4 regions of the Rossellomorea sp. QJM3NY_18 genome follow, and region 1 is predicted to be linked to each of the others. Evidence: riboswitches for the same ligand, from Rfam matches in the RefSeq annotation. Region 1 holds a riboswitch; each other region holds the start of a gene.

Evidence for each region. Region 1 has a riboswitch for cyclic di-GMP ahead of AC0VXY_RS20760 (M48 family metalloprotease). Riboswitches for the same ligand answer to the same signal wherever they lie in the genome.
Region 2: linked by a shared signal. The riboswitch ahead of AC0VXY_RS01265 (EAL domain-containing protein) and the one ahead of AC0VXY_RS20760 (M48 family metalloprotease) in region 1 are both predicted to bind cyclic di-GMP.
Region 3: linked by a shared signal. The riboswitch ahead of AC0VXY_RS19655 (hypothetical protein) and the one ahead of AC0VXY_RS20760 (M48 family metalloprotease) in region 1 are both predicted to bind cyclic di-GMP.
Region 4: linked by a shared signal. The riboswitch ahead of AC0VXY_RS20075 (cell wall-binding repeat-containing protein) and the one ahead of AC0VXY_RS20760 (M48 family metalloprotease) in region 1 are both predicted to bind cyclic di-GMP.

What each region holds. Positions count from the first base shown of each region.
Region 1 covers NZ_CM149659.1:4,043,929-4,049,366, reverse strand. The annotation lists gene AC0VXY_RS20780 (glycosyltransferase) at 1-911, shown strand, start outside; gene AC0VXY_RS20775 (DUF5348 domain-containing protein) at 1,065-1,388, shown strand; gene AC0VXY_RS20770 (DUF4309 domain-containing protein) at 1,621-2,760, opposite strand; gene AC0VXY_RS20765 (hypothetical protein) at 2,918-3,304, opposite strand; gene AC0VXY_RS20760 (M48 family metalloprotease) at 3,317-4,177, opposite strand; cyclic di-GMP riboswitch class I at 4,282-4,370, opposite strand; gene AC0VXY_RS20755 (hypothetical protein) at 4,894-5,438, opposite strand, start outside.
Region 2 covers NZ_CM149659.1:224,434-229,871, forward strand. The annotation lists gene AC0VXY_RS01245 (FUSC family protein) at 1-16, shown strand, start outside; gene AC0VXY_RS01250 (YqcI/YcgG family protein) at 173-868, shown strand; gene AC0VXY_RS01255 (DUF4097 family beta strand repeat-containing protein) at 903-1,766, opposite strand; gene AC0VXY_RS01260 (DNA-3-methyladenine glycosylase) at 2,011-2,595, shown strand; cyclic di-GMP riboswitch class II at 2,701-2,781, shown strand; gene AC0VXY_RS01265 (EAL domain-containing protein) at 2,853-3,563, shown strand; gene AC0VXY_RS01270 (ABC transporter permease subunit) at 3,693-5,438, shown strand, end outside.
Region 3 covers NZ_CM149659.1:3,792,317-3,797,754, reverse strand. The annotation lists gene ftsE (cell division ATP-binding protein FtsE) at 1-332, shown strand, start outside; gene ftsX (permease-like cell division protein FtsX) at 322-1,206, shown strand; gene AC0VXY_RS19660 (murein hydrolase activator EnvC family protein) at 1,246-2,604, shown strand; cyclic di-GMP riboswitch class I at 2,786-2,870, shown strand; gene AC0VXY_RS19655 (hypothetical protein) at 2,875-3,234, shown strand; gene AC0VXY_RS19650 (hypothetical protein) at 3,487-4,098, shown strand; gene AC0VXY_RS19645 (redoxin domain-containing protein) at 4,091-4,672, shown strand; gene AC0VXY_RS19640 (DUF302 domain-containing protein) at 4,756-5,136, shown strand; gene AC0VXY_RS19635 (trans-sulfuration enzyme family protein) at 5,262-5,438, shown strand, end outside.
Region 4 covers NZ_CM149659.1:3,886,925-3,892,362, reverse strand. The annotation lists gene AC0VXY_RS20085 (PTS transporter subunit EIIC) at 1-399, shown strand, start outside; gene AC0VXY_RS20080 (MupG family TIM beta-alpha barrel fold protein) at 396-1,466, shown strand; cyclic di-GMP riboswitch class I at 1,956-2,041, shown strand; gene AC0VXY_RS20075 (cell wall-binding repeat-containing protein) at 2,268-3,734, shown strand; gene AC0VXY_RS20070 (histidine kinase N-terminal domain-containing protein) at 3,912-5,033, shown strand; gene AC0VXY_RS20065 (putative bifunctional diguanylate cyclase/phosphodiesterase) at 5,130-5,438, opposite strand, start outside.

The DNA.
Region 1 (5,438 bases):
ATAAACATTTAAGAAATACAGATGTTTTACAAAGCTGGATGTATCATTCGGACCTAATCGGATTTATTATAGGAAAATTAGCAAGAGTAAAAAAAATAGTTTGGGGGATTAGGAGAAGCGATCTTTCTTTAGAAAACACAAAAAAGCGTACAATTCAAATAGCAAAGGTTTGTTCATATATCTCAAAAAGAGTTGATAATATTATTAGCTGTTCAATTGTTGGTAAAGACAGCCATGTTAAATTTGGATATAATAAAGAAAACATGTTAGTTATTCCTAATGGATTTGATACTAATTATCTGAAATTCAAGGATAAAGCAGATGACAATTTACTCACTAAATACAATTTAACCGAAGCTAAAACAATTATATTAATGATTGCAAGATGGGACGCAATTAAAGATCATAAAACTTTTCTTCAAGCATTTAAGAGGGTAAATGATAGGCATCCAGAAACATTGGCGGTAATGTGCGGCGAAGGAATAGACTATAAAAATAAAGCATTAATTACATTAATAAAAAATTTAGAAATTGAAGATAAAGTTAGGCTCTTGGGAGTTATTAGAGATATACCTCAAATTTTAAATGTTTCAAAGCTTTTAGTGTCAACTTCTTTAAGTGAAGGCTTTCCAAACGTAGTGGGTGAAGCGATGTCATGCGGAACATATTGTCTAGTCACAGATGCAGGAGATAGCACTCACATTATAGGGGAATATGGCTCTGTAATACCAAAACGTCAGCCTCAAAAAATTGCAAATGAAATTAATAAAGTTTTAGAAATTGAAGAGCTGAAGTTTGAAAATATTTTATTAGATGCCCGAAATAGAGTTGAAGAAGAGTTTTCAATTGGCTCAATCACAAAAAAATACGAGCATATTTATACTTTAGGGATTACAGCTTCTAAAGAATGATTTGCAAACTTTAAATATTTCACTAAGACACTAAGATAAATGGGGATTTATATCAATAAAATTTATCCCTTTTAAAAAAACATTTATAAGGCTTTAATGAATCTGAATATAGATTGATATAAATGGTCACTATTTGGTTGTTCTCATATTAAAATGTTGTTTTTTCATGGGAAGAAGTCTATCGATTCCGGAGGAGCCGGTGGAAGGACATGTATTATTGTGAGGAAGTGGACTGTTGGATTGTTCTTTGGGAGGACTACAAGAGTTATATATAAGGTGCGCTGCGGTGAGCACTTTGATCTTCACCTTGGAGACGGGAGGAAACTAGCCTGCAGAATGGAACTAGGCAGGGAATGGTATGTCGTGGTCGGCCGAAATGACATGAAGTTTTATTTAAAATCTCACAATATATCAAGTGAATTTATAGTCAAAAGGGGAGCTTCATATTGGATCCTCCCTTTTGACTTGTGGACATGAAACTTGGAAGAGTTGAGACAAAAGTAACCGTCAATTTTCGGTCGTACAGGGCTGTCAGTAACAAGAAGGGTGGTCCTCTGCATGGCAGAGGTGGAACAAAAACTTGTCCTTAGTGGAACAAAAACATGGCAAGCCTGGTACAATTCAGTGGCTGTATTCACCCCGAGAAACCTAATGTGAAAAGACACAACCAGAATAGTACCCTAGCTGTGTCTTTTCTTGTTTATTAAAGTCATTCAATTTGGGATTTGTATTGAATTCTTGCGATTCCTGAGTCTTTGGTGTGGGTGTACCCTTCTCCAATAAGCACGTATTTATTATTAATTGAGTAAATCTGCGTGTATAAACCCGACATTTCATCGATGCCTGCATACTGTGGGGTTCCTAGCAGTGATTCCAAGTCTTTGAAAGTTTGTGGTGTGTTATTTACGTTATAAAGTATGGACACAAGCTGTTCTTCGTTCATTAAGTGGCTAAAGAATAAATTAGAATCTTTATACCCAAACGTAGGAGCGCCTTGATAATATTCTTCAACATCTGGAGTGCCTAATTCATTTTTAATTTCTTGAATATTGGTACCAAGAGGATATGGAATTCCTTTTAATCGTCCTTTAGTAAGTTCTTCCTTAAATGCCTTGTCAAAATATTGTTCGGTATCCATTAGCATAACGGTTCTATTTTGAGTTTTCAGTATCCAATCAGATTCGAATTCCCATAGTTGCTCAGTTTGCACATTGCCATTATCGTCAAGTATCTGCAGTGAAAATGCATTCTTATTAATTTGGACTTTATAGGGATTTTCGTTCGATATGGCAATGGTTGAAACAGATCGAATCTCTTGATTAGAGGGGTTATATTTAAAAATTTTTAAAGCGGAATACATATTGGTAGCACTTGCTACTGTTTGGCTTCCCACAAGGAATTTCTCTTTCTTCGTGTTTTCGATTACTCCGTGAAGCTGGAATTCATTCACCAGATCATCCTTATACTCCCCTGCTTTTTTCCAAGCTCGTGAAGAATCGTCCTGTTTAAAAATTGTTAAGCCGTGATTATTCTCAGTAAGCTGTTCTGAAAATGGACCATAATAAGCGGTGACTTCGGGTAAAGTGTCGTTATCAAGATCATGTACTATATATTGAACGGGACCTTCTATGCCGGCATTAGATAAGAACCCATCTGCTTTGCTTTCATCAATCCACTCCCTATCACTTTTCTTTTCTTTCTTTAAAAAGGTGGGATCATTCTTGCTCGCTTTCGCAATGTCTGTCGTAGAAGAAGTTTCCTCCGTCTTGGTTTCTGTGTTGTTGCTCTGGCAGCCTACAATGCCAGCCATTATAATAATGATGGAAATCGTGCTCATGAATCGTTTCATGGAATCCTCCAGATAGTGTTATTCTTTAATAAATCAATCCTACTTCGTATTAATATCCCAAAGCATGCCAGCGGTTCCGTAATTATGGGTATAAGCAGGATCTTCAATTGAATTTAGGTGGAATTTGAAAGGAAGGAATCTCAATACTTCCTTTCTATTAATGTCCCATTCTTTTTAATTGTGATAGCTTGTTATATGCGTTAATTATTCCGATCATCCACCCTAGGAGTAACGTAACAATAACCGAAAACGCAAGATTGATGGTGGTTATCATTAATGCGGTATATCCTTTACCGCCACCGCGTGCCCAATGTTCACGATCTGATCTTCTCATAGTGTTATATAAGTTCAGGATTTGACGCCAGCCATACACAATTCCAACTGGATAGCAAATAATCATGAATAAAATTAGGTAATCATTGACACCAAAACGTATAGTTGAACCGGAATATGTTGTGATGGCTTTAAATAGAAACACTGCAGCAAGAATAATCCCCACCGCAATGAGAACAAGGACCTTCTTTAATTCTTGTTTATACAACATGCTTCTGACCCCCTAATGCTTTCTGTTGGGAAGTGGATTACGCCACTTCAGATTGGTGTAATTTTTCAATTCGTTTAAATGATTCGGGATGACTGGACGCCCCCACAATCCTTTTCTGAAGCTCATTTCCATTTCATTGAAGCTGTTTAAAACTTGTATTAGTGGATCACCATAGCCTAGTTGGTAAGCAAAATGGTCGGCTTCATATTCATTTTTTCTGGAAGAATGCATAACGAGCATTGTGCCAAATTTCGTCCAAAGCCACATCATCGCGACTAGCATGAAGTCGATGAAAATAGTCATAATCAAAGTCCCGAAGCTGCGGTTTGCGATACTTGCCATAATGCCAACGGCTGACATTACCACACGATAGAGTACAAACATGGTGGAAACGATCATATTCCCTACTGATACAATTAGAATAAGGTCAGTATCCTTGTTGGAAAGATGTCCAAATTCATGTGCTAGAGTAGCTTTGATTTGTTCATCACTGTACTGCAATAAGCCGCTGGTAAGGCAGATGGTTTTACGGCCCGTGGCAAACGCATTGGGATTAGAATCGTTACTTATGAAGAGCTTGACGTGATCTGCAATGGATGGATCAAGCATTTTAGCTTTCCCATAAACTTCCTCAAATAATGGCATAAGACGGTCAATATATTCTTGTGAGAGCGGTTTGCATCCTTGTTGGACGCGGAGCATCCATTCACCAACTGGAGATAATGCGATGGTAAGAGAGACCAGATACAATGATAAACCAACAAAGATGTCTTGAAAAAGAGCCATGACAATCAGTGTATTAAGAATAAGATAAATAATAATTCCAGTGTTCTGCTTCTTAAATAGCCGTTTTGCGAAATCAACGAAATACATAGTTTTTTATCCTCCAATAATTATTTTTTATAAAAATCGTATTACCTCAGACCGGTTCCCTTAAATAAAAAAAGCTAAAGCAAACAGCCATAGCTCAATTTTTCTACGGCAACCTGACAATCATAGCGCTGAATAGCACCTTAGACTCATGGCTTTGCGTCCTCCCCTTTCAGAAAGTTTGCCTTTATCACTATTATAGGAAATTAGTAATATATTTAAATTGAGTATAAAGTAATAAGAAAAATATGTAAATGGTATAGAAAGAAAAGTCATTCAATCCAATTTGGCAAAACTATGGGCATGTCCAAACTTTAAAGGATTATATAGGTGAAAAGGCCCTAGAACCCGTCTACTCTATCATTGCCTTCTCGAAGAAAGCCACATTAAAATATGAATTTACATCAGCGAAGGTTATTAAATTTGGGCAATTAACAAAAGTTATCAAAGAGTGGTGTTTTGGAAGCAGAAGAACCGTCCCCTTGCTTCTTATCTTAAATGGAGTAAGGTATAATATACCATAAGACAAGTGAAATCGGCTTAATGTGAAGAAATTGAGGTGAGTTGGATGTTTGGCTTTTGGGTGATTGTGACGATATGTTTAGCTATTTGGGGTGGATATATTGCTTATAAATCTGAACGGTGAGGATGGTCAGTTCGTCCTCTCACGGCTATGAAAAATCCTCACTTATGAAAGTGAGGATTTTTTGTTTGAATTATCACCCTTGTTCAACCAGGTGTGAGGCAAATTCTCCGATGCTCCGCAGCATGTCTTCCCATTCTTTCTCATCGGCTAAATGGAAATGGACCGTCGCCGAATCATCGCTGTATTCGCTCAGCCAAATGCCTTGGGTGGATGGAAGGAATAATAGGATATTCTCCAGATACATTTCATCCTCCAGTGACACGATTCCAAAGTTGGATATATTGAATAATGTCCATTCAAAGCGTTTTAAATCCTCAGTAAACAGGTCGAAGCTGACCTCTTCTTCAGGTGTGAATTTCGAGCTTTTTCGGACCTTTTTTAGTTTTTCCGGATTGCTTAAGCGGTCGAAGTTCTTCTCGCTCAGAATGAAGGATCGCTGCTCGTTCGTATGAAGCTTCTGGATGCCATAGTATTCTTTCATATAATGCTCCATCTCATTTGACGAAATAATGGAGAATTCATGGATGATATCCTTTTCAATGAGGTGAAGCAGCCACTCATCGTTCTCGTAGTGATGGATCATCAACACAGACTGAGCCGGTGTATTGGAACAGCGGA
Region 2 (5,438 bases), 490 kb from region 1:
GTTAAAGAAAAGGTAAAGCGGATTCCGCTTTACCTTTTTTAATGATGGCAATGTGGTGCTTATTTTGTCAGTAATTGTTTTAACTTGTCACAATTCGGGAAGAGCATACCATCGACATAAATTTGAGGTGGAAGAATTGACAACGAACAGTTTATTGCTGACAAAAGAAGATATGACAAACCCCGAGATTGTTCCTCAATGGGTTTTAGAAGAATATAAGAATTTTCATGAGGTTGTTACTGACCGCACTTTCCCTTGCTACTTCGGTATGACCGGTGAGAAGAAGGGTGAGCTTCGGTATTCCTATATCAGTCATGACAATTGGGAGCATCTCCCCCAAACGATTCAAGAGTTCATCGACTTGTTTGACGTACCCGAAGGTGAACGCCTGATCCGTCACGGCTTCTTTTTATTTGTGGAACCTGAAAGGGAGGAGAGGTCCATCCCTCATTACAGGGATTATTTCTGGAGAATCCTGCAGTTTCTTCATCGTGAGGATAAGGAGGATTGGCCAGAGGATTATCCAGAGGATCCGGATCATCATCTGTGGGCCTTTTCCTTTGCAGGGGAACCTTTCTTCGTGTTTGGGAATGCCCCTGCCTACAAGCAGCGAAAGACGAGGGACCTTGGGAATAGCTTAGTACTCGGATTTCAGCCAAGAAGGATTTTTGAAGGATTGGAGGGTACCTCCAAGGGTGGTATCATGTCCCGTGAAAAAGTAAGAGAGCGGGTCGAAAAATGGGACGGCTTACCAACGCATCCGAATATCAGTCATTACGGGGACCCGGAGCATCGTGAGTGGAAGCAGTACTTTATTGGAGACGATGTAGAACCGATTGAAGGAAAATGCCCATTCCATCATAAATAATTAAAAGAGTGCCGGGGGTTCCCGGCACTCTTCATTAATATATATCTACATTTCCACTGGATACTGAAACATCAATGGTATATTGCCCTGAGCCTGCGACCCCGGTAATATCCCCATTTTCTATTTTTTGATTCTTTAATGGAAGATTGCAGGAAATATCCCCGCTGCTTGCCTGCCCCTTCAGTTTAAAGCTTGCTTTCTCCGGCAGATCAAGCTTCACTCCACCTGAGCTGACATCGAATGTCATGTCTCCCTTTAAGGAGTCCATGGTGACCGTTAATTCACCTGAGGATAAGTCGCCTACAAGGGGACCTTCAAAGTTCGATAACTCTACATCCCCCGAACTGATTCCCACTTTTCCATCCTCTGTTGTGAGGCCGTTTACGACCAAATCCCCTGAAGATCCATCATGTTCGAACAGTTTTGTCTCGACGTTTTCAAGCTCCATATTCCCCGATCCCATGTCAATCGACAATTCATCAAGTTTCCATTTCTTTGAATCAGATTCTCCAGCCATCACGAAATTGCCGGAGCCGATATCGATTTCCACGCTGTTCCTATACCCTTTCGGAATATAAACCGTTACGTTTGATTTGCGATTGAATCCGATCCATTCATACCATTTATGCTTGACCACAACGTCAATCGTATCTCCATTCCCGGTTAAGGTCATCGTCCCTTTTCCCTCTATATCGACCTGTACTTCATTCTTGTCAGTCGGTATGACTTTTGTGTCGCTGTTTTCCAGGTCCAGGTCGATATGTTTGATTTCATTCGTCACTTCAATCCGATCCCCTGACTGACTTTCTTTTGCAAACAATGATGTATTGTCATTTAGGATGACATAGAGCGTCCCCAATGCAAGCAATGCAATAATGATGGCAAATGCGTTTTTCATTCCAATCCCTCACTTTGGTTTGTTTTTCCAATTGATACATTTATTTTAAAGCAGTGGAGAGACTACCACAATGAGCTATAGGATTATTTTTGAATGGGACCAGAGGCGTAGGGTAATCGGAATCAAGAATACCGAAGCGGGGAATCCATGACCATCACATTAGACATCGATCGTGGATTCTTGATTTAAATAGGCAGTGGTAGGGTACAAATAGATTAGACAATGTAGATAAGGAAGTGAAATCATGAAAGATACACCTATGCCCCCAACCTTTTACGAGCAGCCGACACTGGAGCTTGCCAAATCACTGTTGGGGTGTGTGTTAGTGAAAGAAACGGAGGAAGGAATCGCTTCAGGTTATATTGTGGAAACAGAAGCATACATGGGGCCGATCGACAGGGCCGCCCACAGTTACGGAAACAGGCGTACAAAGCGGACGGAAGTGATGTTCCATGAAGCTGGCCGAATTTATACATACGTCATGCATACTCACTGCCTGGTCAACGTAGTGAGCGGAGAACGGGAAAAGCCTGAAGCGATCCTCATCAGAGCCGTCGAGCCACTCCATGGACAAGAGCTTATGGAAGCGAGACGACCCGGTCATGTGAAGAAGAATTGGACCAATGGGCCGGGAAAGTTGACGAAGGCACTAGGCATTACCATGGAGGATTATGGGGGGAGCTATTTACAACCGCCGCTCATGATTACAGAGGGGTATCAACCTGAAAACATCTCGGCAGGGAAAAGAATAGGGATTGATAACACGGGGGAAGCCAGGGATTATCCATGGCGGTTCTGGATTAGTGGTAATCCATTTGTATCAAGATAGGTCTTTCTTTATGAATTTTCTAATAATTTCTAGAAAATACACCCCATAAGTACTAGTTATGTGGTATATTTTTCTTATAAGACAAATATCTTTATAAGCTGACCATTCGACTGGGGGCTTTGAACCTAAATGATAGATGGGCGCTTACATTTAGGGGAGCCAGTAGCGCAACCGACCACATGCGAACGCGGATAATGCGTTTTTGTGTGGTTTTTTTGTAGGCAAGACCAAAACTAAAGAGAGAGTATAGGGGTCCTATGAACATCTTTACTATTTTCCAAGACGACTTTATCTACCATGATTTTCAACCATTATATGATATGGGTGAACATCGAACCCTCTATGCTTATGAGGGTCTTTTGCGAAATAAGTATAATGAAAATCCCGAAAGTGTATTTCAATCGGCCATGAAGGCCAATATCTTGTACAAACTGGATACTCTGTCCATTTCAAAAGCCCTTGAACATTTTTCGGGAAACGGGATTGAGGACTGTAAGTTATTTCTCAATATTTATATCACCACGATCTTGCACCCGAGCTTTCACACCTATTTTTCCGATCTTATGGATCGCCACCCTGATATTAAAGGACGGCTCGTGCTTGAAATTAATGAATCCAGTGCAGAAGAGCTTTGGCAGAATCCGTTGTTAAAAGAGTCTTTAAAGGAACTGAAGCAATATGGCGTCTGGTATGCGATAGATGATTTCGGGCAGGGGACATCCTCCATTAAGAAATCCATTGAATATGAACCGGAAATCATCAAGCTTGACCGCTATTTCGCCATGAACCTGGCACAGGATGAAAAGAAACAGCGGTTCCTCTCTTTTTTCAGCCAATTCTACGGAAATGATACATTGATTGTCTTAGAGGGAATCGAAACAAAACAGGATATGCAGGTGGCAAGGGAAATCGGGATAACGATTGGACAGGGCTTTTATTTAGGAAAGCCGAGCCGGTTATTGGCTTAGACCGGGAGAGTGACTCTGACTTAGAGGAGTCACTCTTTTTGTTACCGAATTGTCAGACTTGAAATAAAATTGAAAAAATTTAACATTTCTATTAAACTGAGGAAAAAGAGAATAAAGGGGATTCTATTCATGAAATATCTCAAGTTTCCGATCAGGTTCATCTTTTACTATATTCTCGGTCTAATGGGGATTTTAGCCGTGAGTATTGCTCCCGAAGTATTCAGGGAGAGAGGGTTATATAATGTTGTAGGCTACTTGGAGGAGTTTATCAAGTTCATCTTTGTTTTTATGGATGGGGCCAATTGGAGTTATTCCTATAAGGGGATTACCGTCGATTTCCTCGATATGCTTTGGGGACCATACCTGTATTCTCTGCAAATTATCGGGGGAGCCTTGGGCATAGGGCTTGCTATTGCCTTTATTCTTACCGTCTTGACTGTGTTTTTACCGAGACCGATCACGCGGGCTCTTAAGAAAGCACTAAATCTCTTGGAGACGGTGCCTGATTTAATGTTCGCATTCATGCTTCAACTTATGATTGTTTATGTATTTAAATATTTCGGAGTGGAACTGATGAATTTCACGGAGTTCGGGGAGGAGAAGATCTATCTTGCCCCGATAATTACGCTGTCCATCATTCCGATGATCTCCTTCTTCCGTATCCTCATCTTCATTATGGAAGAAGAGTTGCTGAAGCCTCACATCGAATTTGCCCAGAGTAAGGGGATGTCGAGGGGACGGATCCTCTTTTCACATGTTTTGAAAAATATTTCACCAAGTCTTTTCTATCATGGAAAGCTGATCATATGGGGGATGCTGTCCAGTTTATTCATCATTGAAACCATTTTCAATATGAGGGGAATTACTTATTATATCATTCAAGATTTCAGGCCGATGGTAATTGCCATCTCATTGATTATGATCTACACACCTTTTTTCGTCGTGTATCAAGGTGTCTATCTGTGGATCAATCACGAGAGCAGCCAAGATCATACGAAATATAAACGGGATAAAACAAAGTGGACTGAATGGAAGATATGGGGCTTTCTTTCAACCATCCGCAGGCTGTGGTGGCAGCATATGCATAATGGCAAGTTCGCTGCCGGATTCAGTGTAATATTTGGCTTGATTGCCGTCAGTTTCCTATATTCGGCGTTGAAAGAAGAGCCAATCAAACAAATTCAATTTATGAAAAATGAAGAGGGGCGGATCATCAGTGCCCCTCCTCATAAACCATTTGGGGACATGATCCTCGGATCCGATTTCTTCGGTTACAGTATTCTCGATCAGCTTATTGTAGGGGCAAAGTATACCCTGTTGTTTGCTTTGATTGTCGCTTCACTGCGGGTGATCGGTGGCTTCTATCTTGGTATTGCCTATCATTTTCACTTAAAAGAAAGCAGGAAGAACTGGCTTGACCGGGTGGTGGATTCCATTCATTTTCTCCCTTTAAGTCTTATCGCTTATCTCTTATTAAGACCGGTCCTTTGGGGGCTGCCTGTGTTAGGGTGGGATCACTCGATTTTTGAGAGGCTGGTGTTCGAAGCCGTTGTCTTAACAATCCTTGTACTGCCGTTGACCACTGTGTTAATTGGAAATGAACTGAAACTAATAGGGAAGCAGGATTTTGTCCTGTCAGCAAAGCTCCTCGGGGGGAGCAACAAGCATTTGCTCTGGACGCATCTATTCCCTCACCTGGCACCGCGGATGTTCATCATATGGGGGCAGCAATTCATCCAGACGCTTCTCATCCTCGTCCATCTTGGATTATTTCATCTTTTCCTGGGAGGGACGATCATAACAGGCGGTCTGGTCCCGGATCCTCCGAAATCAGGAACATTTGAATGGTCGGGCCTGATCAGTTCCACGAAGAAT
Region 3 (5,438 bases), 250 kb from region 1:
TGGAAGTACTGGACCTGGTAGGGTTAAAGCATAAAGCAAGAATGCTGCCAAATGAGCTTTCCGGTGGGGAACAACAACGTGTATCGATTGCTCGATCCATTGTGAATACTCCGAAGCTGGTAATCGCGGATGAACCTACAGGAAACCTTGATCCCGAAACATCATGGGATATTATGAACATTTTTGAAGAAATCAGCAACCGTGGAACCACGGTGATCATGGCTACACATAACCGGGAAATCGTGAATACGATCAAGCATCGGGTAATCGCCATTGAAAATGGCCGCATTGTCCGGGACGAACAGCGAGGTGATTACGGTTATGAAAGCTAGAACGTATGGCCGTCATCTTAGAGAAAGCTTCAAAAGCATCGCACGAAACGGTTGGATGACATTCGCATCAGTGAGTGCCGTTACCGTGACATTACTACTTGTTGGTGTGTTTATCGTTTTAATGCTAAACATGAACAAGGTAGCAACCGATATTGAGAAAGACGTTGAAGTGCGGGTATTACTTGAAATTGGGACTGAACAATCCCAAACAGATCAAATAGAAAAGAAGATACAAAATATAAGTGGTGTGGAATCAGTTGAGTATTCTTCCAAAGAAGAAGAACTTCAGAATCTTGTCAAGGATTTGGGAGACGATTTCAGATTATTTGAACAAGATAACCCATTATATGATGTGTTTATCGTAAAAGCAGACAATCCAAGGGAGACCGGTAAAATCGCTGGTCAAATCAGTAAGTTCGAAGGTGTCAATGAAGCCCTATACGGTGAAGCAAAGATTGAAAAATTATTCAATGTACTGGAAATGAGTCGAAACGTTGGACTTGTATTGATCATCGGTCTGTTGTTTACGGCGATGTTCCTCATTTCAAATACAATCAAAATCACCATTGTCGCTAGAAGAAGGGAAATCGAGATAATGAAACTCGTGGGTGCAACCAACTGGTTTGTACGCTGGCCATTCATATTAGAAGGTTTATGGCTTGGAATTTTAGGTTCTATTATCCCGATCGCTCTTGTAACGTCAGGTTATTACTATGCCTATGGATTTATTAAACCAAAACTACAAAACAATTTTATTCAGATATTAGATTTTACCCCCTTTATCTATCAAGTAAACGGATTGATTCTATTAATGGGTTGCCTGATTGGGGCTTGGGGAAGCTTTATGTCTGTACGTAAGTTCTTAAAAGTGTAAAATTTGATAGGTTGATAGAAGCTGAAAGGAGCATGCCGCTTGAACAAGAAGTATTTTATTTCATTATCTATTGCAGCAGCATTAACAATCGGAAGTCTACCAACGTTAGCAACCACTGCTAGCGCTAACTCCTCCGTGGAGGACTTAAAGAAACAGCAGGACGACATCTCATCTAAAAAAGAGCACATCAACGGCAAGATCGATGAGAAAAAATCAGAAATTGACCAAAACATCAGCAAACAAAAAGATATTCAATCACAGATTGCTGAAATCGGTACGAAATTAAAAGATACAGAAACGAAGATTGCAGAAAAAACAAAAGAAATTGATGATACAACAGCAAAAATCAATAAGCTTAAGGCGGATATTGAAGAGTTAAAGAAAAAGATTGAAGAGCGTAATGAGCTTTTGAAGGAACGCGCTCGCGCCATTCAGGAAAAAGGCGGATCTGCCAAATATATTGATGTACTTCTTGGAGCAAACAGCTTCGGAGACTTTATCAACCGTGTAACAGCAGTGAATACCATTGTAAGTGCAGACAAAAAGATCATGGATGAACAGAAACGTGATCAAGATGAATTAGAGAAAAAGCAGGCGGAAGTAGAAAAAGAACTTTCGGATCTGGAATCTTCCAAAGCGAATCTTGAATCCTTGAAAAAAGAACTTGATAGCCAAAAAGCTAAAAAGGCAGAGCTATTCAAACAGCTGGAAGCTCAGCAGGCATCTTTAAAGGTAGAAAAAACAAACCTTGAACAAGAATCGAGTGAACTTTCTAAAATGGAGCACCAGCTTGAAGGTGAAATCCAAGCTGAACAAGCACGTCTGGCAGAATTAGCCCGCAAGCGTGAAATCGAGCGTAAGCGCCAGGCGGAAGCTGAAGCAGCAAAGCGTGCAGCAGCACAAAAACAAGCGACAACTAGTAGCAGTGGATCTTCTTCTGCTTCTGCAACAGCTGCTCCGGCAGCAGCCCCAAGTGCCCCTGTAAGTTCAGGAGTATGGACAGCGCCTGCATCTGGAACAATTACAACTAACTTTGGTTGGGATACATTAAACGGAGAGCGACGTTTCCACTATGGTACAGACATTGCAGCACGAGGAAGTGTTCCAATCTCTGCAGCGGCAGATGGTTATGTCATTAAGAGCCATTACAGCTCAAGCTACGGTAATGTAGTGTACATCACTCACTCCATCAACGGTCAAATGTTCACAACAGTGTATGCTCACATGTCTTCTTCGCTAGTGAGCACTGGACAAGCTGTTAACAAAGGTGACCAAATCGGATACATGGGTAACACAGGATTTTCTTTCGGACAGCATTTACATTTTGAACTTTACAGAGGTTCTTGGAGTGCATCGCATTCAAATGCTGTAAACCCACGTCAATATATCAACTTTTAAGTTTAAAATCCCCTCTTCTATTTTGAAGGGGGATTTTTTTTGAGCGAGGGTAAAAGAACTCTTTCTTCTAACTACCCTATCTATTACTTGATAAGAAAAAAGGAAATCAACAACTTGTTTGAGAAAGACTGTTTTCATATCCTTATTCTTCTAGTATAATGACAAATATGTTCAAGTGATTTTTCGAAAAAGGCAAACTAATTGAAAAATTAGGACGCAAAACCACGGGTCTTCTATTTTTAAATAATGATCGCCGGGTTACCGAAAACAATGGAAGCAATGAATACTAACTCTAATTTTTTTCTAGTATCATTCAGCCTGCCTTTTTGGTGGGTTTTTTCTCTGGAAATGTTTGTGTTGGTGGGATTTGAATCTGTACGAAGGATGATGATGTTGGAGTTAGCAGATATAAAAAGACAATTAAGAAGTTTCTGCAGAAGGAATCGCACAGCATTAAAGTATACTCATATTGGCGAGTACTCTGCGGAAGAAGTGAGTGAGATGTTTATTGACTGTGTTGGTACCGAAGAGGTCAAAAGAATTCTTCATGACATCGACATTATCAATCAACGAGGTGGAGATACTGTCAAATACTTCATACTCATCCTTGAAGGCTTGAAAGCAGCTTAAGATTTTGATTCCTTCACAGGGTGGAACACCATTTTCACGTCGTATATGAAAGGATCCTTCAGAGAAGGATCCTTTTTTGCGGAAAAACAACACCCTGCTGTCTGTAATCATTACAGTAAGGGATACACTATGAGTAAATCACTTGCCTGAAAGATGAAAATTTAAGATACTAATACATAATAGGGTATATTTCGTACGAATGAACCAGTACAAAATAGTTGGAAGAAACCTCTATGAAAGGTGTAGAAACAAATGGATGAAAGGTGGTACACCATAGGCTCCTTTACTTTCCCATCTACTTGGGGAGCGATCATCGCCTCGTTCATTCTGACATTTCTTTTCCTCTACTTCTGGAATCGAAAGGCAAGCGACTGGTATTCAAATGGTGTTTTTTACTTTTTGGTCATCTGGAAGCTGAGTGTCATTGTCGTTGATTTTCAGAATGTTATTGAACATCCCATTACGATCCTTTATTTCCATGGGGGCAGGTGGGGATATTGGTTAGGATTGCTGACAGTGCTTTTATACATATTTGTTAGAAGGGCAGACACAGTATATCGTCTCGTCATTGCCTGGATGAGTACGGTCGTTTTCTTTGAACTTGTCGTTCACTTGCTGGAATCTGATATTCTTGCAGGGGTCATCCAGTTTTGTCTCAACGGTGCACTGGTCTTATTTTTATCGAAAAAAGAAGATGACCGTGATACGTGGGCTATACAATTAGTGGTGGTCTTCACCCTTCTTCAGCTGCTGCTCCATTCCATATCTGGAGGATTTGTGTTCACCACTGTCACCTGGACGTATCTCATCGTGATGGCTTATCTAATCTTTATCTACGGAAGGTGGAAAACGAACATTGAATAAACGAAATTTTGCTCTGGCAATCGTTGCCCTGCTGATCGGAATCTTCCTGGTTAATTTGTTTCAGGATCAACAGGAAAAAAAGGCAAGAGAAGAGGCTGCCCAGTTGGCCAAGGAATCCATGGATCTTTCTGATGCCAAGCAGGGACTCACGAAAGGGGATCGTGCACCGGACTTTACCTTGACCACGTTAGAAGGTGAAGAAGTCAAGCTCTCCGATTACAAGGGCAAGAAAGTGATCCTGAATTTCTGGGCCACCTGGTGCCCGCCATGTAAAGCGGAAATGCCCCATATGGAACAGTATTACAAAAAAAACGCGAAAAAAGAAAATGTCGAAATCCTTGCCGTCAACTTGACCTCACAGGATGAGGGGGAGAAGGCAGTCCAGGAGTTTGTCGACGGCTATGAACTCACTTTCCCTATTCTCATGGATGAAAAAGGGGATGTCGGTGACGAGTACCGGGCATTCACGATCCCGACCACTTACATGATCGATACAAACGGCCTCATCCAGCACAAAATCGTCGGCCCCATGAACGAAGAAATGATGGGTGAAATGGTCCGAGGGATGGAATAATGGGAGGGACGGACCTCTGACAGGACGTTTCATTACATACGCTAAGAGGTATAAGTAACCATGACTCAAAAAGGAGGATCAATATGTTCCATTATACAAAAGAAGTTTCAATGAATGTGAAGGATGCGGTTTCAGCCGTGGAAGCAGCCTTGAAAGAAGAAAGCTTCGGGGTTCTGTGGAATCTTGACCTGGCCGCCAAGCTTCAGGATAAAGGGCTTGATTTTAATGAAGAGGTAGTTGTCCTGGAAGTATGTAATCCCCACGAAGCGAAAAAGGTGCTGGAAGAAAGCATGCTCGTCAGCTATTTCCTTCCTTGTAAAGTGACGGTATATACAGAAGAGGGATCGACGAAGATCGGTATGGCAAAGCCCAGCAAGCTGATTGAATTGGTAGATAACGATGAATTGAAACGGTTGGCATTGGATATAGAAAATCGCCTGATCGGGTGTTTAGAAAACGTCTGACGATGAGAACCTGTTGCATGTATGCTACAGGTTCTTTTTTTTGCATCCAATACCTCACACTCCTCACAATCTTCTGAATATGATACACTTTTAAAAATACATAGATTCAGGAAGGATGACAATAAATGAAATTCACCACCAAGGTCGTACATAGTCAGCTGAAAGGAACCGAGGAAATCCGCAGTAAGACAACACCGATCTACCAGACGTCTGCCTTTTCTTTTAAGTCTCTGGAGGAGCTCGAGGGTTTCTATGAGGGGAAGTCTCCTTATCTTTATTCAAGAACGGGTAATCCCAACACG
Region 4 (5,438 bases), 160 kb from region 1:
CCGCTATTACCGATCCTTGCCATGGGCGGAGCCGGGCAGGTTGGAGCGGCATTTGCCATCTTCATGAAAACGAAAAAGAAGAAGCTGAAGCGGGCAATCGGCGGGGCGCTTCCTGCCGGGATGCTTGGAATCGGTGAGCCATTGATTTTCGGTGTCACCCTTCCATTAGGAAGACCGTTCCTGACGGCTTGTTTAGGAGCAGGCTTCGGTGGAGCATTCCAGGCGTACTTCGATGTAGCGACGTTCGCCATCGGGGTATCCGGTCTGCCTTTGATCTTCTTAGTCAACGCCGGAGAGATCCTCTACTATACTCTTGGACTATTGATTGCCTATGCGGCAGGATTTGCTTTGACGTACCTGTTTGGGTTCAAGGATGAAATGGCGAGTGAGTTTGAATGATCGGAATTTCCGTCTATCTGTCTGATGAAGATGCTGAGGCGAGGATTCTTCGTGCCTCGGCGTCAGGTGTCAAACTCGCTTTTACCTCCCTTCATATTCCGGAAGAATCAGGCATAAGCACTGAGAGGGTGAGAGGTCTCCTGTCCCTTTTTAAAAGGGAAGGATTCCAGGTGTTTGCCGATGTGTCAAAGAAGACGCCTGCCATGCTTGGGCTTCATCATTTTGAAGAGCTGAAGGAACTGGGCGTCACGTCACTGAGACTGGACGATGGATTCACGACGGATGAAATGCTCGAGTTATCCCGTCATTTTCGGATCGCCATCAATGCCAGTACCGTTGGAGAAAAAGAACTGCAGCGGTGGATCGATTGCGGGCTGGAAACAGGAAACAGGATTGCCTGGCATAATTTCTATCCGAAACCGGAAACAGGGTTGGATGAGGAGTATTTTCTGGAGCAGCAACATTTGTATGATACGCTCAGTATTCCCATCTATGCGTTTATACCGGGGGATGAAAAGAAGCGTGGCCCTCTCCATCTGGGACTTCCCACTTTGGAAGACCACCGAGGTCAAAGTCCTTATGTCAGTGCCGTACAATTGAAACGGTGGGGCGTGTCGGGTGTATTCGTTGGCGACCCGGGCTGTTCTGTGGAACTGCTGGGGAAACTTGTACGCTTTGATCAGGAGGATGTCATCGAGCTCTCGTACAGAGGAAGTGATGGAATCCAAGGGGAGTACCAGCTCAGACCGGATCCGGGCCGGGATGTGTTTCGGTTGTTGGACACAAGGACGGAAAGCGAGATTCCTCCACAACTTACCGAGGAGCGGCCACGGGGTACGATTACACAGGATAATGATCTGTATGGGCGGTATAAGGGTGAAATGCAGATTGTTCGATGTGACTTAGAGAGTAACCCTAAAGTGAATGTTGTGGGTAGAATTTGTACAGAGTACCTGGATGTTATAGAGTTATTTGAGTCAGGTCAAAGGATAGAGATTAAAAGGAACTTCATTTATTGGAGGCCACTGAAAAAGTCCAGCATTTTAGAGATGAAAAATGATGTTTAAAAAACGAGGCTCCAGATTCGCTTCTAAGCGACGATAGACTGGTAGGGAGACATATTTGACCCCCTAAAAAACAGCATTTTTATAAAGTGACTACTTTTTCAGTGGCTTCATTTATTGAAGTTCTTTTTTATTTGAAATAGCGAGAGTACAATCAATCAATTATGGTCATATGCGGCTTCTTCTGTTCGTTATAATAAAAACAATCACCGTCATTGAGAAATTTGTCGATAAGTATTTTCTTTTAAATGATAGATTATTCTGATATTGGTTTTATAATGTAAATATAAGTATATTGATTTATGAAATTTAATTAGTATAAGGGGGGAGTTCCTTGTGCCGAGTTATTACATGAAAGAGATTTGGACACCATTAAAAATATTTGGGATAAAGATTTTTAGATCAGAAGAAAACAGCATCTTTATAAAAGTTTTCCGAAAACCAAGGAAACGTATTTTCTAAACCCGATATTATAAATACTTTTAAAAAAGCGTACGATAAAGGCAAACCCATTGAAAAATGGTGGCGCAGAGCTATAGGGGTTTCCGTCGTTGAGACGATGCCAGCCAGCTACCGTATACGCCGTTTTCCATTCTATCACCACACTGGAATTCTCATATTCCATTTGCATATCTTACCTTCTCCTTCACCATCTCTAGCACTATTTCAAAGCTTGAACCTCACAGCTTTCATTATTTAACCAAAATCATTGATTTGCTTCACTCGTTGGAACCCTCTCACAAAAATTTTCATTTCTGCGTGGCAAAAAGGCCCTACATAATAAATTGAATAGGAGTTGAGGTAATGACGAAAATCTGCACCTGCTTATGTGTGTTTCTACTTATCTTCAGTTTCAGTATCACTCCAATACTTGCTGCTGGTACCTTTGATCGATCATCCATCAAAAAAGAAATTTTCTCTGTTTCAAAAAAACAATCATTCAAGGTACTCGGTGATTCAATCTCTCATGAACTGAAGGAAAAGATGAGAGGTTCTAAGAAAGTAGATGATATGAAATTGATGGGGGATATATATGAGCAGGAACCCAATGATTCCCCTCATCAGGCTGACGCTATACAACTTGACGATATCCTATTTGGAAGCTTTTGGTGGGAAGAAGATTTGGATTTTTATAGCTTAAGTATGGATGAAACTCAAGATACGTATATTTACGGAACCACATTGACGCCACTCAATGACCTTGGATATTTGCTATTCAGTCCGAATGGCGAGCCGATTTATCCGGATGAATTGCTCCAAGAGGGAAGTGAAAAACTACTGATCTATTATTCTTTACCGCCAGGTTCGTATTATCTGGTAGCCACAGATCTAAACATGTTTGGTGAAGACGGAGTATATGGACTCACCGCTTTTACTGGAGAAGAAGCCACAGATAATGTGTATCGGATATACGGGAACGACCGGTACGATACTGCCATTGAAATCTCAAAGGCAGGATGGCCGGACGGTTCAGATACGGTTGTATTAACAAGAGACACCACATTTCCTGACGCCTTGGCAGGTGCCCCCTTTGCTTATCAAGAAGATGCACCGATACTATTAAATCCAAAAGGCAGCTTAAATAATAAGGTGAAAGCACGAATAAAAGAATTAGGGGCAAAGAAAGTGGTCATTTTAGGAGGGGAGGGTGCAATATCCGAGGAAGTTGCCAAGGACCTGAGGAAAAACGGCTTGGATGTACAGCGGATCGGAGGGAAGACAAGATATGAAACGGCAGCTAACATTGCCAAGCAACTGGGTGATTATAAACAAGCAGTCATCGCCTATGGCGGTAACTTCCCGGATGCATTATCCATCGCCCCATATGCTGCATCCAATGGGATTCCGATCCTTTTGAGCCCTAAACAAGAATTAGCGAGTGAAACGAAGGGAGCCCTGAAGTCTGTTACGGATACGATTATTGTGGGTGGGAAAGCAGTCATCTCAGAGCAGGTGGAAAAACAACTTGCTAAAAAGAATCCTTTTCGAATTTCAGGTAAAGACCGTTATGAAACATCGGTCAACATCGCCACTCAGCTTCAAATTCCGAGGGATATCATTACAGTTGCAACAGGAGAAAATTTTGCAGATGCCCTAACAGGATCCGTCCTTGCAGCAAAATACTATGAACCTATTATTCTGGTTCAGAAAAATAAAGTGCCAGCCTCGGTAAGAACATATATTTCAGATAATAGAACCTGGTATTACACTGTACTTGGCGGAGAAGGGGCTATTTCTGAACAAGTGGTGCAAGAGCTAAGCGGTTTGTAATTGAGAAGGACGAATGGTCATCCCCAGGGGCGGGCCTTCGTCTTTTTTTATTTTCAGCAACTGAAACGACCCAACCTGAAGAAAATACCAAATGATTATCATCCTGCCGCTGATTTTCTGTTATGATATTATCAACGAATATTTCGACAATAACCGGAATGAAGGGAATGCCAATCAATGACTAGTGCTTCAACCATGCTGATACAATACCTGGAAGATCATTCAGACGAATTTCTACATAATTGGCGCAAAAGTATCGTCATTTCAGATAATGATATATATAAAGAAGAAGTATTGAACAATGGTGTGAAGATGTTTCAATTAGTGAAGCGTGCGATTGTGAAGCCCCTCACGGAAGAAGAAATCACCACACTTGCCAACAAGACGGCTCTTGAACGGGTCAATGCCAACGTGAATATCAGCGAATTCGTATATAACGTGAATATAGGCAAGAGCATCATCATTAAATGGGTGAGTAATTCTGGAATCGAACTGCGGACATTGCAGCCCTTGATTGAAGATATTAATTCGCTATTTGACCGATTTTCCTATCTAGCTGTCAGAAAATATACGGAAATAAAAGAGCAGCAGCTTCAAGAGAAGGAACTGTATATCGACCAGACCCACAAGGAACGATTGACGATCCTAGGTCAGATGAGTTCAAGCTTCGTTCACGAATTTCGGAACCCCCTGACGTCCATCATCGGTTTCACTAAGCTCCTGCAGAATGGCTACCCTGATCTTCCATACCTGGATATCATGCAGCATGAGCTTGAGCAACTAAATTACCGCATCTCTCAATTCCTTCACGTATCGAGAAAAGACCTGATCGATAGTACAAGGGAAGAAATCATCCTGACCGATCACTTGGAAGAAACCATCGAGTTCCTGTATCCGAGCCTCCTGGATGGGGATGTGTCAATCGATTTCAAATGTGAGGAAGATATCAAAGTGCTCGGAAATCGTGATGAGTTAAGGCAGGTATTTCTCAACCTCATCATGAACTCCATCGACGCCCTTCAAGAAGTGAACGGGCACAGGCAGATCAATGTCGCCTGTGATGTGAAGGAAGGCAGGACGAATCTCATCATCTCCAACAATGGGCCCCAGATCAAAGAAGAAACCATCGAAGCAATCTTTGAACCTTTTTACACGACGAAAGATCTCGGGACCGGGATCGGTCTTTATATTTGTAAGAAGTTGATTGAAAAGCATGGTGGTGAAATATACTGTCATTCTGATGATAATTGGACCACGTTTACGATTGGGATCCCTGTTGAAACTAATTTGATAGTGTAAGAGTTTAAAGATTCCTGGTGCAAATTCTGCGCTGGGAATCTTTTATATATATTTTTTTGAAAACCCTGGATATCCTCATCCTCTCCAGGGTTTATGTCACCCGACAGCTGAAGAGGTTCCCCGTGCATGGATATAATCCATCAGCTCCCCAGCCGGCAAAGGCCTGCTGAAATAGTAACCTTGTGCATACTCACATTCCAATTTCTTCAACCATGCCAGCTGTGATTCGGTTTCGATACCTTCTGCCACGATGGTCAGATTCAAATGCTTGGCCATGGCATGAATGGCGGAAACGATCGCTTTATTGGATTCATGATCATCCAGTCCCATGATGAAGCTCCGATCGATCTTCAACGTTTGAATCGAGAATTTCTGCAGGTAGCTTAACGAGCTGTATTCAATGCC